Regions from separate parts of the Fictibacillus sp. B-59209 genome, predicted to be linked through region 1. Evidence: riboswitches for the same ligand, from Rfam matches in the RefSeq annotation. Region 1 holds a riboswitch; each other region holds the start of a gene.
The links. Region 1 has a riboswitch for cobalamin ahead of P4361_RS05230 (ABC transporter substrate-binding protein). Riboswitches for the same ligand answer to the same signal wherever they lie in the genome.
Positions count from the first base shown of each region.

Region 2: another riboswitch for cobalamin. It lies ahead of P4361_RS15775 (ribonucleoside-diphosphate reductase subunit alpha); the one in region 1 lies ahead of P4361_RS05230 (ABC transporter substrate-binding protein).
Region 3: another riboswitch for cobalamin. It lies ahead of metE (5-methyltetrahydropteroyltriglutamate--homocysteine S-methyltransferase); the one in region 1 lies ahead of P4361_RS05230 (ABC transporter substrate-binding protein).

Region 1 is NZ_JARMMC010000007.1:53,936-59,768, reverse strand. Features, by position in the region: gene cobD (threonine-phosphate decarboxylase CobD) at 1-33, opposite strand, end outside; gene cbiB (adenosylcobinamide-phosphate synthase CbiB) at 8-967, opposite strand; gene P4361_RS05240 (heme ABC transporter ATP-binding protein) at 964-2,430, opposite strand; gene P4361_RS05235 (FecCD family ABC transporter permease) at 2,427-3,491, opposite strand; gene P4361_RS05230 (ABC transporter substrate-binding protein) at 3,454-4,413, opposite strand; cobalamin riboswitch at 4,540-4,730, opposite strand; gene P4361_RS05225 (GNAT family N-acetyltransferase) at 4,767-5,333, opposite strand; gene P4361_RS05220 (nuclease-related domain-containing protein) at 5,403-5,833, opposite strand, start outside.
Region 2 is NZ_JARMMC010000018.1:574,922-580,754, reverse strand. Features, by position in the region: gene P4361_RS15810 (YjcZ family sporulation protein) at 123-236, opposite strand; gene P4361_RS15805 (YjcZ family sporulation protein) at 458-550, shown strand; gene P4361_RS15800 (copper resistance CopC family protein) at 674-1,216, shown strand; gene P4361_RS15795 (metal ABC transporter solute-binding protein, Zn/Mn family) at 1,267-2,193, opposite strand; gene P4361_RS15790 (MogA/MoaB family molybdenum cofactor biosynthesis protein) at 2,365-2,877, shown strand; gene P4361_RS15785 (Fur-regulated basic protein FbpA) at 3,024-3,227, shown strand; gene P4361_RS15780 (CBS domain-containing protein) at 3,361-3,783, shown strand; cobalamin riboswitch at 3,834-4,035, shown strand; gene P4361_RS15775 (ribonucleoside-diphosphate reductase subunit alpha) at 4,207-5,833, shown strand, end outside.
Region 3 is NZ_JARMMC010000008.1:250,281-256,113, forward strand. Features, by position in the region: gene P4361_RS06645 (acyl-CoA thioesterase) at 1-200, opposite strand, end outside; gene metE (5-methyltetrahydropteroyltriglutamate--homocysteine S-methyltransferase) at 202-2,457, opposite strand; cobalamin riboswitch at 2,615-2,807, opposite strand; gene P4361_RS06655 (CHASE3 domain-containing protein) at 2,977-5,721, shown strand; gene P4361_RS06660 (protein-glutamate O-methyltransferase CheR) at 5,737-5,833, shown strand, end outside.

The sequences.
Region 1 (5,833 bases):
CTGCGGATTAGCTCCATGATTGGGCAGCAACAATATACATCCCTCCCGCTGCGATTAAAACGATCGTAAACCACATGACAGCACGCTGCATGATGGCTATTGTTCTTTCTATATGTATAGCTTTCAGGCTGTAGGTCTGACGGCCGATGAACGGGCGATAGGAGACCTGGCCTTTATAATAATTCGTGCCTCCAAGCCGTATGCCGAGAATTCCCGCGACTGCCGCTTCACCCCATCCGCTGTTCGGGCTCGGATGGTTCCTTGCCTGTTCTTTCAGCCACGATAAGGTAAACCGTTTTTCCCCCGGCCCTCCTGCCATAAGAAGTGCAGTTAGCCGGGCTGGCACATAATTTAATAGATCATCAAGCCGGGCAGATGCCCAGCCGAAGTCTTTATATCTCTTATTCTTGTAGCCTACCATGGAATCACAGGTATTTACTGCCCGGTACAGCAAGGCAAGTGGTGCTCCTCCAATAAAAGCAAAGAAAAGCGGTGCGGTTACCCCGTCGCTCGTATTTTCGGCAACTGTTTCCACTGTCCCTCTTACAATCTCAGAATGCGGCAGATGTTCTGTATCTCTCCCGACAATCCAGCTTAATTTTTTTCGAGCCTCTTCCAGATCACCGCGAAGAAGGGGGGTATAGACAGATAATCCTGCTTCTTTAAGCCCTCTAGCTGCAATGGTTGTTGAGATGAGCACAGATTCTATGAATATCCCTAACACAAGGTGGATGGAATAAGCATACCGTACGATGATAAAAGTTAGCACTAGTGTAATAGAAAGAAGAATAAAAAGCATGATCAAACCCTTCAGCTTTTTCCAGCTTCCGCGGTTAAGTGCCTGGTCCATAAGAGAAATCATTTTGCCAAAACCTCTTACCGGATGCGGCAGCCAGCGAGGGTCTCCGATGAGCTGGTCGATGATCAAAGCGAGTATAAGGGATAATAAATGAAGAGCAATGATCATGTTTGCGCCATTCTCTTTCTATAGTTTTCGATCGCTTTTCCCACCGTCTGATAGACCGTATGGCCAATCGCTTTTCCAATCGGTGTAATCGTACCAGCGTACCTCATTCTTTCTCCTTCCTGGGTTGATGCGATGCAAAGGCTGTCCGTCGAAGTGCCTGTAGCAATCGTTCCAGTAATAGGATCTTTAATTCCATAGTCTCTGAGAGCGCTCGACTTTGCTTCTGTCGCTGTCATCATCGCCTGAACAAATGCCTCATCGGTTAGCTCTCCCTCAATAAAGAGCCAGATGTTAATCGTACCAATCGCCACAGTATCATACTTCCGCTGCCACGATTGTGCAGCATCTACCGCATTGGATGTTCCTGCTGTTGCTGCAGCAAGGATCTTGATTCCTTCTTTTCCTACGGATACCATACCTGCATCCTCAAGCCGTGCTGCTGTCATCATTCCAATGGTCTCGTTGGGGTTGACAGGAAGGGAGTGAAGATACGCTTCATATTCAGAATGTGCATCGTCATAATTGTAGTTTTTATCCACATGACGGTTAACAAACGTATTCGCCCAGCAGAACCCTCCGCCGATCAGGGCAGAAGACATCGTTTTTAAAAAATAGGGGCTTCGGAACACCATTGCTTCACTTGTGGTTTGAAGCTCAATATCTTCTATTTTCTTTTGTTCCTCACGTTCACCAGGCACAAGCGCGATCAGAGGCTTCGGCTTCTGCGGATGCTCCTGTCTGCTCAGCTTCGTATCATAAACACCTTCCAGCAGGATGCTGTCCATAATGTCACCAGGCTTTCCAACCGCCTTCTCCTTTCCGTCATCGAGAAGAAGAACCTGGTCACAGTACAGACTGGCAATATTCAAATCATGCAATATGGCAACAACCGACAACTGGCAGCCCTGCACCCAATCTTTCAGCAAGTCCATAAGCTTCATTTGATAGGAAAGATCAAGATGGTTTGTCGGTTCATCGAGCAGCAGAATCTCCGGTTCCTGCGCAAGCGCCTTAGCTAAAAGAACCCGCTGCCGTTCCCCGCCGCTTAGGGATTGAATACTTTTCTCCGCAAAATGCTGGACGCCTGTAAACTCCATGGATCGCTGGACCATCTCTTCATCCTTCGGCGACGATTGTTTCAGCAATCCTCTGTAAAAGGGATACCGGCCGAGCGCCACCACTTCGCGGACGGTAAAATCAAACGAGCTTTCCGCATGCTGAGGAAGAACGGCAATAATTTTTGCCAATTCTTTTGCAGAGTAGCTGCTGATCGGCTTTCCTTTTATAAGAACCTCACCTGATTGCGGGGAAAGCATTCCATTCATCATTTTCATGAGAGTGGTCTTCCCGCTCCCGTTTGGTCCGATGATGCCGGTTATTTTTCCTCTTTCAATGGAAAAAGAAAGATCTTTTACGACGGGCTTTCCGTCATATCCTCCAGTAAGCTGCTGGATCTGGATCATGTGGTCACCTTCTTTCGACGATAGCGAATAAAGATTAAGGCAAAGATCGGACTTCCGATAATCGCTGTCAAGACACCGATTGGCAGCTCCGTCGGCGCGATGATCGTTCGGGCGATGAGATCAACCAGAACGAGAAACACCCCGCCCAGAAGCGTGGACAGCGGCAGCAGATGGCGATGATCTACTCCCCATATCATGCGGGCCATGTGGGGGATGACAAGGCCGACAAACCCGATGGTGCCTGACACCGCTACTGCAGATCCCGTCAGAAGCGAGGCCCCGAACAGTACGAGTGACGTATGTTTTTTCACGTCAACACCAATGGTTTTTGCATCCTGCTGGCCAAAGGAAAGCGCATTTAATTCACGAGCACTTGCCAGAAGAATCAAAAGCCCCGCGGCCAAAAACGGAGCGATGAGCTGAACATACGGCCATCCTCTCATGGATACGCTGCCGAGCAGCCAGCCGATGATCTGCCTTAATTCATCACCGGTCAGAGCGATTAAAAGAGACGTTACAGCACCTATAAATGAGCTGCTTAAAATCCCTGCCAAAATAATCGTCTCAACAGACAGGCTGCGCTGCACAAGGCGAGCAAAATATATAACCCCAACAAGGGTAAGAAAGCCGGTAATGATGCTCACCACCGGAAGTGTAAAACTTCCCAGTATAGGCAGCTGAATGCCAAAGAACAGCACAGCCACAGCGCCCAAAGCAGAACCGGATGAAACACCCAGCGTATAAGGATCGGCCAGAGGATTTTTCAGCAGCCCCTGAAATGCCGTTCCCGCCAGCGCCAATGAGCAGCCGACAAGCATAGCGAGCACGACTCGCGGAAAGCGGATCTCCATGACGATATTAACAATCGAAGAATCAATGGATGCTGGTACGGGATAGTGGAAAAGCTTCGCTCCTAAAATCTGCACCACATGAAAAAGGGGGATAGGTATAGAACCTACCGATATCCCCAAGGCAACAGCTAAGCCCAACAGCAGAAACACTGCTGTATATGAAACGATGATTTTACTTTTTGTATACTTCCGGATAGATGGCTTTTGCAAGCTCCTCCACTCCTTCAATCAATCGCGGTCCCGGACGTGTCACCTTATCAGAGTGCACATCATAAATTTCTTTGTTTTTTACCGCAGGAACGTCCTTCCAGGCTTTACGGGCCATAATCTGTTCCACCGGCTTTTTGGAGTAATAGCCGTACGTTGTGACGATCGCGTCCGGTTTGTATTTGACAGGCTGCTCTTCAGATACCTTCGCCCATCCCTTCAATTCCCCTGCCGCATTTTTGGCATGAATGGCGTTCAGCATTTCATCAATGAATGTACCCTTGCCGGCAGTAAAAATCTCCGGAGCTGGAGCAACCTCAACCCAAACTTTTTTTTCTTTCTTTACTTGTTTTGCTTTTTCCTTGATCGCTGACAGATCATCCTTCATGGATTTTACAATCTTGTCACCTTGTTTTTGAGTGCCCGTTGCTTTAGCGATCATGTCGATGGACTTGTATGTATCCGTAAAGTTCTGCGCATCATTGATCACAACTACTTTGATGCCGGCATTCTTAAGCTGATCAATTCCCTGCTTGGAAGTATGCGCACTGGAGGCATGAGCAAGGACGAGATCAGGCTTTAAGCCAACAATCTTTTCCACGTTAAAATCCAATCCGCCGATTTTAGGCTTTTTCACAGCTGCTTCTGGATAGTTGTCAAAGTCAGAAACGCCGACAATTTCTTTATCCAAGCCAAGTGCAAATGCGACCTCTGTATTACTCGGTATGAGCGAGACGATTTTTTTGGGTTTCTTATCAATTTTTACATTCTCGTTCGCCGCATCTTTTATCGTTACGGGAAATTCACTCTTTACCTGATTGGCACCGTTTTCCTTTTTGTCTGTTGACTGATTTCCAGCCGAACAACCGGCAATGATGGCGATTACGAGTATCAGCATCATCGCAATTTGTGTAAACTTCTTCAATTCCTTCACGCTCCTGTATGTATCATTTAGCTGGGATTGTGCAAAACAAAAAAAGCCCTCCCTTCGGAGAGCGAATCAACAGTTAATCAATAAATGATTACAATTGCTTCACCTTTTCCTCGAAGGTTCGCACAGGCAATTAAGGCAGGTCTCCTGACTCTCGATCAACAATCTTCTTTTCCTTCCCATCCTTTGACAGAACAGTGGAAACATAAGAAGATTTCCCGATTACAGTGGCGGGACCGTGCTGGACTTGAACCAGCTTCCCTTTTAACGTTTTATTTGAAATAAAACGGACCTTAACCGCATATTCAGCTATATCCATTATACCTCTTACCGGCAAAATGAAAAGTTTAATTTATGTTCAATGATGCCCGGGACTTCGGGCTGACTTCCAGCCAGTCGCTCTTGAGCAGGCCCATAACATGTATATCAAAATACTGATCTTTGTCAAAGTAGGCTTGCCTTCTGACGCCTTCCTTTTGAAACCCCAGGGATTTCAGGAGCTTCAGGCTTTTTGTGTTATATTCGTAGACCTCAGCATCAATCCTGTAGGTCTCATGCTGAAACAGGTGCTGAAAGATGCCTGCAAGTGCTTCCCCCATGTATCCTTTTCCTTGTTCGGCACCGAGTCCGAACCGAAGCCAGCCATAACGCTGCGAGCTTCCCATCCAGTTGAAACGGACGTACCCAACAGGCTGCGAGCTCCTCTTTTCGATGATCATCAAGTAAGATTCGTTCAGCTGGCTTAAGCTTTTCTCAATATCCTGCCTTTGATTGCCTTCATTAATTATGGTCATAGAACCAGTAGACATTTTCCGAAAGAGAGGGCCGCTTTTCCATTGTGCGATGACAGAGGCATCACTCACCGTAATTTCCCTGATCTTCAGTCTTTCAAATTCAAGCTTCATTTTCGGCATGTTCCAAGCCTCCCCGTTTGTACCGAGTATGAAATGATTTATTTTATCATAATATGCAGCTCCTCAAATTTAAAGATGATATCTCCTGTCTTTATAGGTTCCCGTGTGAGGGAGGTTTAGAGATTTGAGGATTTTCGCTGAAATAGAGGGAGAAGTCAATCCTAAAAATCCCCTGAGGTCTCGATTTGTAATTGTAGAGCTTACTAGAAGCTTATAGTCATCTAATGAATGGAGATGAGCGATCTTGGAGGAATGATCACACAAAGAGCAAATCCAGTTCGTATACAGCTTTTTCATACCTATAGAAGAACAAACTGGACAATGAACGCCCGTTAAGAGCTCATTAGGCTGTATTTGAAACTTTGATAGTATGTCAGGATTGAAGGGAATATGTTTTTTGTTGAATTGCTTTGCGGCTCTATTGACCTCTTTATTTGTCATAATTTGAGTTGTGTAACGGGCTTGTAAGCTGCTGATTACCGATGGGAGGTTGGCGCCAT
Region 2 (5,833 bases), on a different contig from region 1:
AAAGAAGCACTGAGCGGCGCTCAGTGCTTTAATTATGGGTTTTGGTTACTGGAAAACAATTTGCGTTAATCGTAGTTCATAATGACAAGGAAAAGATCTGCATCTTTTCCTTGTTCAGTGCATTAGCAGAAAGCACAAGCACATCCGATGATAATCAAAAGCACGAACAGTACCACGATCAAAGCGAAACCACTTCCGCCTGCTGCGAATCCCATATGTGTTACCTCCTTTGTCATAAACTCCAACATCTCCCTAACACTATATGGCGCTTTGCTTTTTTTGTATGGGACAAATGCGGATAAGCTTGGAAAATAGGCGTATTTTCTCAGGCTCTTTACATCATCAGCAAACATGAAAGTTTTTTAAAAAATAGACTCTTGTACCGTTTCACACAGCCCGGCCGCTTCATATGTTATGGGTGTAGAGCGTTAAATATCTCGAAAGAGGAGGTAACAAAATGTCATTTGGATGCGGTGGAAGTGGATTCGCCCTTATTGTGGTACTGTTCATTTTGTTAATTATCATAGGCTGTGCTTGTGCATTTTGCTAAGCCCTGATCCGGCATGAATAACAGTAAACAGAAAAGACCCCCTGATGGTTGTGTCTGGGTGGTCTTTTTTTACGTTTTCCAGTAAAGTATATATAGCAATGAGGAAAGTAAAGGAGATGTAACATGAAGAAGTACATATTGTTTCTTACCGCTGTTTTTTTTCTTTGTTCTGCGTCAATTGCATCCGCCCATACCGGCCTTGAATCTTCACAGCCGGCAGAAGGTGCTGTGATCAAAGAAAACTTAAGCAAGATCACGTTAACTTTTGAATCAAAAATTGAAAATTTAAGCACGATGAAAGTCACTAAGGATGGAAAACCCTTAGATGTAAAAGTGGACGTAAAGAATAATATAATGACAGGCACGGCTCCCTCACCGCTTGAAAACGGGAAGTATAAAGTAAATTACAAAATTATCGGTGCTGATGGCCATATTATCCAAAAAGATTACTCCTTTGCTGTTCAGAAGCCGAAAGAAGAGAAGGCGGTAAAGGAAGCACCTAAAAAAGAAAAAGCAAAAGGTGAAAAGACCCAAAAAGAAGAACAACAGAAAAAAGCTGAAAAGGCGGAATCGAAGTCGAACAATGCAGCAGCCCCGCTGTTTATCGTAGTGCTGCTGATCGTGATTATCGGAGCCGTGCTGTTCATTAAACGAAGAAAATCATAATTAACACATAAAAGCAGGACCATGATTCATCCATTCATGGTCCTGCTTTCTTATCTTAAGGCCTGTTTCAAGACTTGAACGTTTTTTTGCATAAGTGATAAATAATCTTCGTTCGCCTCAGCATCCTTAGGAATAAGGGTCTCTAAGTTTCTTAATTTCAGTGTTTTTGTTCCTGTTTCATGTTCTACAACTCTGGCCAGTTTATCGCTGGCACTGTTTTCAAGAAGAACATAGTGAATATGTTTTGCTTTAACGTGTTTGACCAGGTCTTGCAGCTGTCTTTGTGACGGTTCCTGAGAAGTTGACAGTCCGGAAACTGGAATCTGTTTCAGGCCGTACCGATGTTCCCAGTATCCATAGGCAGCATGAGAAACAATAATCTCCTTATGCGGGCTTTTCTTGATCGTTTGATTGAACGAGGTATCAAGCTTTTCAAGATCCTTCTTAAGTGATAGGTAATTCTTTGTGAAGTCAGCTTTGGCTTTTGGGTTCAGCTTAATTAACGCCTGTTCGATGTTCTTGGCCATTTGGATTGAATAAACCGGATCAAGCCAAATGTGGGGATCTTTATCCCCATGTTCGTCAGGGTCCTCATCACGATGCTCCACTTTTTCCAGTGTGAGGCCATTGGCTGCTTTTATGGATTCAACCCCTTCGTTTTTTACCGTTTCATTTACTTTATCAGCAAATCCTTCGATTCCTGTACCGTTATAGATGAATGCATCACTGTCTGAAATTTTGATCATGTCTTTCGTAGACGGTTCAAAAGAATGAGCATCGGTGCCTGGAGGGATTACATTTGATACAGAAACATGCTTTCCGCCGATCCTTTTCGTAAAGTATTCCAGGGGATAAAGTGTTGTAGTTATGGTAAGCTTATGAGGGCTATTTAATTTATGTTTAGTGCCATTCGCGCAGCCAGATAGTATCATTGATCCTATGATCATAAACGTCAAGGCCGCATAGTGTCTTTTCATATGAGTGCTCCTTCCAAACGCATTAAAAATAATTCATCTTATTATAACGGAAACATTACGTTTTGCAAAGCGTATTTGTTCCGATTTATTTTTGAGCATGCAAAAGGATAGACTTCTGGCCATGAATAAAGGATAATACATCCATTACAACCTCCGGGAAAGGGGAAGCAAATGAGTGTAGAAGATCATAAAAGACAGGCTCCTTCTTCTGTCTGCTGCAAAATTATTACTGTGAGTGATACGAGAACAGAAGAAACCGATCGCAGCGGCACTCTTATAAAAGAGCAGTTAACGCTGAACGGCCATACAGTGGGAGACTATGTAATTGTAAAAGATGAGCGAGGGGAAATCGAATCTGCTGTCTTGGCTGGGTGTGAAGCAAGTGATATCCAGGCTATTTTAATTAATGGCGGGACTGGCATTGCTGCCAGGGATGTTACCATTGAGACGCTAAAACCATTGTTTACAAAGGAAATTACAGGTTTTGGCGAGCTTTTCAGGATGTTAAGTTATACCGAGGATATTGGATCTGCAGCCATTCTGAGCAGAGCAGCGGCAGGAGTTGTTGGCTCCACAGCGGTTTTTGCAATGCCCGGATCTACAGGAGCGGCAGCTTTAGCCATGAAAAAGCTGATTCTCCCCGAGGTCTCTCATGTCATTCGGGAAATCAATAAAGATTTATAAAGAAGAAAAACAAGTCAGATCTTCCGTTTAGTGGTCATAAATGTATACTCTATCCAATAAGTTTCAGTAAAGAGCCATGAATGCTGAAACTATTTAATTGGATCCACGTATACTATACTATGAAAACGCTTTAACGGGAGGAAATGATGGGCGGATTATTGCGGAAAGCCGTTGAAGAGAGGAAGAATTTCCTTATTCAGATGCTAAAGAAAAACGGGATAAGCAAAGAAGTGGAAGCAGAGCTTTCCACATGGCCATTGACTGAATTGGAAGAAGAATATAAAAGCTGGCTTTTTCAGCAAAATTATGGGGTGGACCCTGGCAAAAAAAGTTTAAATAAAACACAGTGAGGGAATAGACAATAGAACATATGTGTCCTTCTTAGGGCTTTTTTTGTGTGATGGCTTATTACTGCTCATCTATTTTATTTTTTGTTATAGTAGAAAAGAACGGCTGCATTTTATGGTTAAAGGAGATCACAGCATGAACATAGCTTTTTATCTATTGCCTAAAGAAGAGGTTAAATATTTGAATCCTGAATCGACCATCAGGCAGGCATTGGAGAAGCTTTCTTATCACAAATATACATCTGTTCCCCTTGTTTCAGAGGAAGGGCAGTATGTCGGTACGCTCACAGAAGGGGATCTGCTTTGGAAATTGAAAGAAGCGTTCGACCTTGGCTTCTACGATGTGGTGAAAACAAAACTGAAGGATGTTCCACAGCGTGTGAACAATATCTCAGTATCAATCAATTCAAATATGGAAGATTTAATTACGTTGGCAACTGACCAGAACTTTATTCCGGTGACTGACGACGACGGGCATTTTATTGGGATTATCCGCCGCCGGGACATCATTAAGTACTGCGCAAATACAATATGGAATAACAAAATAAATGAAAACTAGGTGTTGACAAATACTATATTTAGTGTGAAAGTAAATGTATTAAACTAAATATAGTATTTGAAACAAGAGGTGTCTTGTAAGACTTAATAGGGAATCCGGTAAAACAATCCGGAGCTGTCCCCGCAACTGTCATGTGGACGAAATGAGAATCCACTGTGTAAGAAACGCGCACGATTGTGTGGCTTTTACATGGGAAGGCTCAGAGTAGGAGGAAGCATTAGCCAGTAGACCTGCCTTTTTGTTTCACGATTTTGATTCTTCGGGGATTGAGAAGCAAAAACGGCACACTTTACTGCTATTTTTGATTCATATAACTCGTGTCGTTTTTTTAGGCTCATCCACTGGATGGGCCTTTTTATTTTGCGGATTTTTAGAGGAGGAGATTTGACTTTGGTTATAGCAGGCGGAACAGATCATCTTGTTATGAATTGGCTGGATGAAATTCTATTGGGCTTTCCCCAGCTTGATAAAAAGGAAGAGTATACAGAACAGGTAGGCTATTATGCTGATAAAAGCAGTTCTCAAACAGAAGCGATGAATATGGCTATTTTGCATGCACTTGAAAGAATTTCAATGCATGAGCCGGATTGGACCTTCGTCGCAGGAAGAATGCATCTTAAAAAAATCTACTCGGATGCAGTAAAAAACAGGGGGAGCCAAGGAGTTCATGGATATGGCCACTTCTATGGATTAATTCGTACACTGACAGACAAAGGAATCTATGATAAGAACCTGTTAAGCAGCTATTCACCAGAAGAAATAGATGAGCTTGAAGCGATGATTGTCCCTCAAAGGGATGAACTTTTTACATATATAGGACTTCGTACATTGGCTGACCGTTATCTTGCCAAATCGCATGAAGGCAAAGTGTTTGAATTGCCTCAGGAACGTTTTATGATCATCGCGATGTCCTTGATGTCCAACGAACCTTCAGACCGCCGCATGGAGCTGATTAAAGAAGCCTACTGGGCAATGTCGAACCTGTATATGACCGTGGCAACTCCTACACTTGCCAATGCGGGTAAAAGCTATGGCCAGCTGTCAAGCTGCTTCATCGATACGATGGATGACAGCCTTCGAGGAATCTATGATTCTACAACAGATGCAGCAACGCTCTCGAAAGGCGGAGGCGGGATCTCCGTTTACCTTGGCAAGATCAGAAGCCTTGGTTCAGAAATAAGAGGATTCAAGGGCAATTCATCGGGCATTATTCCATGGGCGAAGCTGTTGAACCAGACAGCGGTCAGTGTCGATCAGCTTGGACAGAGAAAGGGAGCTATCGCCATCTACTACAATGTGTTCGGCAAAGATCTTTTTTCTTTTCTTGACGCCAAGCTAAATAATGGTGACGAACGGCAGCGGGTTCATGATCTGTTTTTGGGCCTCTGCATTCCGGATTTATTTATGGAAAAGGCAGAGTCTAGAGAAGACTGGTATCTGTTTGATCCTTATACGGTAAAAAAAGTGATGGGCTATGAACTGGATGATTTTTTTGATGAAGAACCCGGCAAAGGCAGTTTCCGCGATAAATATGATGAGTGCGTTGCCGCAGCCGAACAAGGGCTTTTGGGTGAAAAAGGTTCAGGAGGCTATGACGTTGTACCAGCCATTGAAATTTTTAAAAGAATCATGAAAAGCCAGCTGGAAACGGGAGTGCCGTATATGTTTTACCGGGACACGGTTAATCGGGCTAACCCGAATAAGCATGCCGGAATGGTCTACTGCAGCAATCTTTGCACGGAAATTGCCCAGAACGGATCAGCGACTACAGTCGAAGAGGAAGTAACACAGGACGGTAAAATCTTGATCACAAAGAAACCTGGAGATTATGTGACTTGCAACTTAAGCTCTATTTCGCTTGCAAAAGCAGTAAAGGATGATGTGCTTGAGAGATTGATCCCAATCCAAATCCGCATGCTAGATAATGTCATTGATATGAACCAGGAGCGAATAGAAGTGAAACAAGCGGTGCTTACCAATAAGAAGTACAGGGCGATCGGATTGGGTACATTTGGGCTGCATCACTTGCTGGCAGTGGAAGGAATACGCT
Region 3 (5,833 bases), on a different contig from region 1:
GAAACAGTCACGACCGGTTTACGGCAATGCCGCATGGCAGTTATGCAGGCGATCTTGTCTACATAAGCCATGACCTTCCCGCCGAAGACAGTATGGTGGTGATTCGTATCCGGCGGGAAAACTAAATCTGTTAAGCAGGTTTTCGATTGCTGGACGGTCTTTGCTTCAGAAGGAAAGGAGGCAGGTATTTGAGAAGCCATGTTACGAGACTGCCTCTTTTTTTCTGACCAGAGCCGCAGCAGCTGTCATATTTTTGAGAGATTGAATGGTTTCTGATATGTTTCTTGTTTTCAGTCCGCAATCAGGATTTACCCACACCTGGTCTTCGTGCAATACTTCGAGAGTTTTTTCAATCATCACCCTCATCTCTTCAATTTCAGGTATTCGAGGGCTGTGAATATCATAAACCCCAAGGCCGATTCCTTTTTCGTATGACTGCCAAGTAAAGGCAGAGACCAGCTCACCATGGCTTCTGGATGTTTCAAGAGAAATCACATCGGCATCCAGCTTGCTGATGACGCCAAGAAACTCGTTAAAATCGCAATAGCACATATGGGTGTGGATCTGCGTGGTTTCCTTTACAGTGCAGGTGGTCAGCAAAAAGCAGTTAACAGACCAGTCAATATAATGCTGCCACTTGCTTTTCTTCAGCGGCAGGCCCTCTCTTAATGCCGGTTCATCTACTTGGATCATGGTAATGCCGGCAGATTCCAGTGCAAGCACTTCTTTTTGCAGGGCATTTGCTATTTGATAACAGACATTCTCTCTTGAAATATCATCCCGGACAAAGGACCAGTTTAAGATGGTCACCGGCCCGGTCAGCATTCCTTTTACCGGTTTATCGGTCAGAGACTGTGCATACACACTTTCGTTTACGGTCATTGGTTCACTGAAATCGACATCACCGTAGATGACAGGCGGTTTAACGCAGCGAGATCCATAGGACTGAACCCATCCATTCTCTAAGAAGGCAAACCCGTTAAGTTTTTGTCCGAAAAATTCCACCATGTCTGTTCGTTCAAACTCCCCATGAACAAGAACATCTAAGCCAATATCTTCCTGGATTTTAATCCACTTTTCAATTTGGCTTTTAACAAATTGATCATACTGTGCTTTCGTCCATTCCCCTCGCTTATGTTTCCCCCGGGCCTGCTTTACTTCCGCGGTCTGCGGAAAGCTTCCAATGGTTGTCGTAGGGAGGAGAGGGAGGTTCCAAACTTCCTGCTGTTTTTGTTTTCTGTTCATGTACGGCTGATTCCGCTTAAGGTCTTTGCCTTGAGCTTTTTCAACCTCCCATAAAACCTCCGTCCGGTTTCTTGCCGGAGAGCTGTTCAGCAAGTAAAGAGCATCATCATACTTCTTTATTGCTTCTTGTTGCGAAGGTGATGACAGCAATCGCAGTTCTTCCAGTTTTTCGTCAGCAAAGGCAAGACTGTTGTATAGTTCTTGCGGAAGGGAATGCTCGTGTTTGGCTGAAACAGGGACATGAAGCAAGCTGCAGGAAGGCTGGATCCATATTCGTTCGGATGCAGCCAGTTCTTCAAGCTGGAGTATAAGCTCTTGCTTTTGGCTCAAATTAGCACGCCATATATTTCTGCCGTCAAGTATGCCTGCACCCAGCACTTTATCCTCTGGGAACCCATGCAGACGCATCTCATCCAGTGTTTTTTCGCCATGGACAAAATCCAGTCCGATCCCCTGGACAGGAAACTGAATGATTTCTTTGTAATGCTCTGCGCTCTCAAAGTACGTCTGCAGCATAATATTAAGACCGGAAGCGGTTTTATGGAACTGTTCATAGATTTTCTTGGATGCTGATAGTTCTTCTTCGGATAGGGAAGTAACGAGAATGGGCTCGTCGATTTGAATCCATTGGGCGCCCGCCTGTTCCAGTTCCTGAAGAATTCGGCAGTATAACGGGACAAGTTGGGAAAGCAGCGTGTCTTCCTGTTCGGGAAGGTATCCTTTTGCACATTTTATAAAAGTAACAGGCCCGACAATAACCGGTTTTCCTTCAATCCCAAGCTTCTCCTTTGCTTCCTTGTAAGCGGTAAGAGGCCTGTTTTCCACTAACCTCGGCGCACGGTCTTCCCATTCCGGCACGATATAATGGTAGTTTGTGTTAAACCATTTGGTCATTTCACACGCGACGGCTTCTTGTTTTCCTCTTGCCATGCCAAAGTAAAGGGAGAGAGGATTTTCCACTGCTTCAAATCTTTTTGGCACCAGCCCGAACATCACTGACATATCGAGCATGTGATCATAAAGTGTAAAATCATTGACTGGAATAATATCTATGCCCATGTCTTTTTGCTTTTGCAGATTTGCAAGCCTGATCTGTTCCATCTGCTGCAGAAAACTGGCTTCCGTCAGTTCTCCTTTCCAAAATGCTTCCAGTGCTCTTTTCCACTCCCGATTGCTGCCGATACGGGGATATCCCAAGTTGCTCGTTTTCATGTGTTATCTCTCCATTCTTTTAGATACTAAATATGCAATAAAAACAAAAAAGCATTCCCAACGCCAGTTACAGAACGTTAGAAATGCCTAAAAAAGGGTAGAGTAAACCCCATTGTATGCAAGAATCTAACACCTCCCTATCTCCCGTAGGTTAAAACAGTGTTGTTGAAACAAGGCAGGTCTCCTGACTCAAGGGTTATATACCGAGCTGCATCCCTTCCCAGCCTGCCGGCCAGTGGGCATTATGAGCTCGTTTCCTTTTACAGTGGCGGGACCGTGCCGGATTTTCACCGGGCTTCCCTTTTCATCCTTTGCATTTGTGCAATGGAACCTTGTCTCCACTATTATGTAATTTGATTTTGAAAATTTAGACAAGCCTATCATATCTAAAATAGGAAGTCAACGCATCAAAAGCAGAGAGAAGATGTGGAAATACTTTACTTCCAGCTATCTATATAGGTAAATGTTGTTTATAATAAAGGTGGATAACTATGAAAATAATAAAGGCAGGATGATAGAATGATAGGGAGAAACAGATTTGGAATCCGCGCAAAAATTTTTGCCGGATATCTAGTGATTATTCTTTGTCTGATCGTATCAATAGTAGTAGTAAATAATCAGATTGCCTCTATGCAAAAAGAGCGGAATTTTATTATTAATCATGACATAGAAATTCATTCGCTGACAAACGAGATTGAAAAGCAGGTTCTCGATATGGAAAACGGGCAGCGCGGTTTTATTATTACCGGGGATGAGAGCTATCTTAAACCCTTTAACCTGGCAGTGAACAGTTTGGAAAACGATTATAAAAAGCTCTATGGGCTGATTGCCGATAATCCAGCACAGCAAAATAGGCTCGAGGAAATTAATAAATCCATTCACAATTGGCTCCAGAAAACAGGAAATCCGTCCATTCAGCTGAAGAAGGAAAACAAGGATGGAGAAGTTCTCTCTCTTATTAAAAAAGATGTAGGCAGCCAAAGTGTAGAACAGATCCGCAGCCAGTTTGACACGTTCAGAACCACTGAAAAAGGCTTGACGAAAGAACGGGCGGACAGGCTTGACGAGCAGAACAAATTCCTGAAAACAGGGCTCTTTTCTTTATTGGTTATTGTTGTGGCTGTTTCATCACTTATTGCGTCTTTTGTTTCAGGCTCGATCATTAATACCATTAAGGCTGTTGTAAGTTCCATTACGGCTATGTCATCTAACGGTGACGTTACCCAGCGCATACATGTAAAAACGAAAGATGAAATCAAAGACCTGGCTGAAGCGACCAATGAACTGCTTGATAAAGTTGAGCAGAGGGAATGGCTGCAGTCCAGCACGAATCAGGTAGTCGAAAGATATCAGGGAACATCTACGATTAAAGTGCTGGGAGAGAAATTTGTTACAGGTGTTGCCCACTTAACGCAGGCCTCCATGGGTGCTCTCTATATCCGGGAAGGGAGCGGAGAACAATCCCGATACGTAAAAAAAGGTTCGTTTTCAGAGCCTATCGGAGAACCAGGGCGAGAGGCGTTTAAACAGGGGGAAGGCCTTATCGGGCAATGTGTGTCTGAGAAACGCATCCTTGTGGTGGACAGGCTGCCGGCGGATTATCAAGTCATTGGTACAGGGCTTGGAGAAGTTCGTCCTAAGAGCTTGCTGATTGCCCCTGTTCTGAATGAGCAGGAAGTGATCGCAGTTTTGGAACTTGCTTCACTTGACACATTTACAGAACAGCACATTGAGCTGATCGAAAACGCAACAAAAACTATTGGCCTGACCATCGACAGTGTGATTGGCAGAATGGAAATTGTCCGCCTGCTGAAAGAATCTCAGGCGATGACAGAAGAACTTCAGGCACAATCCGAAGAGCTTCAGACACAATCCGAAGAACTGCAGATGCAATCCGAAGAACTGCGCATGATTAATGAGCAGCTTGAACAGCGTTCCATTGAAGCAGAAGGAAAATCGGCAGAACTTCAGAACGCAAAAGTACAGCTTGAAGAAAAAGCCAAGCAGCTGACATTAAGCTCCAGGTACAAGTCTGAATTTCTTGCCAATATGTCACATGAGCTGAGAACACCGCTTAACAGTATTCTGATCCTTTCTGAGATGCTTGCTGAGAATTCTTCGAATAGCCTTTCTTCTGAAGATGAGGAGTTTGCGAGGGTGATTCACACCTCAGGCCAAGACCTGCTTAACCTGATTAACGATATTCTGGATCTTTCAAAAGTCGAAGCAGGTAAACTTGAAATGTATTTCAGCGAGATGAACATGAGTGAGCTTCCTGGGCAGTTTGAGCGGAATTTCGGACCCATCGCCGATCAAAAGAACCTTGAGTTTGAAATCATTAAAGAGAAAGATGTACCAGATATTTTCTATACGGATGAGAAGAGGTTCCAGCAAATTATTAAAAATCTTCTATCCAATGCCTTTAAGTTTACCGAAGAAGGCAAGATTTCTCTGCATATCGAAAAAGAACCTGTTTTTGACCTTCAGAACGGTGCAGACCACTTGCTTAAAATTACGGTTAAAGATACGGGAATCGGAATATCCAAGAACAAACATGATTTAATTTTTGAAGCATTCCAGCAGGGAGATGGAGCAACTGTCCGTAAATATGGGGGTACAGGCCTGGGCCTATCCATATCCCTTGAATTTGTAAAACTGCTGGGCGGCCGGCTGGAGCTCGAAAGTGAAGAAGGGAAAGGAAGCACTTTTACCTTGTATATTCCTAGCCTCCCTAACGGACTTGCGCCGGTTCAAGAGCTGGATGAAGCAGTGAGCGAGGTTGCTGCTGCCATTTCTCCTGAAGTTCAGGAAGAAAACAAAGTACTTGAGGAACTTAATAAGAACGATCGGCCGGCTGCAGAACAGGCTCCAGCTGATATCAGCTCCTTTAAGGGAAAAACCGTATTGATAGTTGATGATGATCACCGCAATATTTTTGCTTTAAAAACAGCACTGGAAAACGAAAAAATAAAGGTTATTACGGCTTCTAACGGAACAGAATGTCTGGAACTGCTGGAAAGGGAGCAGAACATTGATATGATCCTGATGGATATCATGATGCCGGTTATGGATGGATATGAAACCATGAGAAGGATTCGGGAGAACGAAGAAAACTCCGGTGTCCCTATTATCGCTCTGACTGCAAAAGCGATGAAGAATGACCGTGAGAAATGTCTTGAAGCCGGAGCATCGGATTATATCAGCAAGCCTTTGAAGATTGAACAGCTCTTTTCGGTCATGAGGGTATGGATTACAAACAAGTAAGGACGAACATAGATGATGAATGATCAAATTACTGCAAGTGAAGAAGAACTTGAAATTGGATTCGTGGAAAACATGGAGGCCGATCTCCTTTTAGAAGCGATCTATCGGCTTT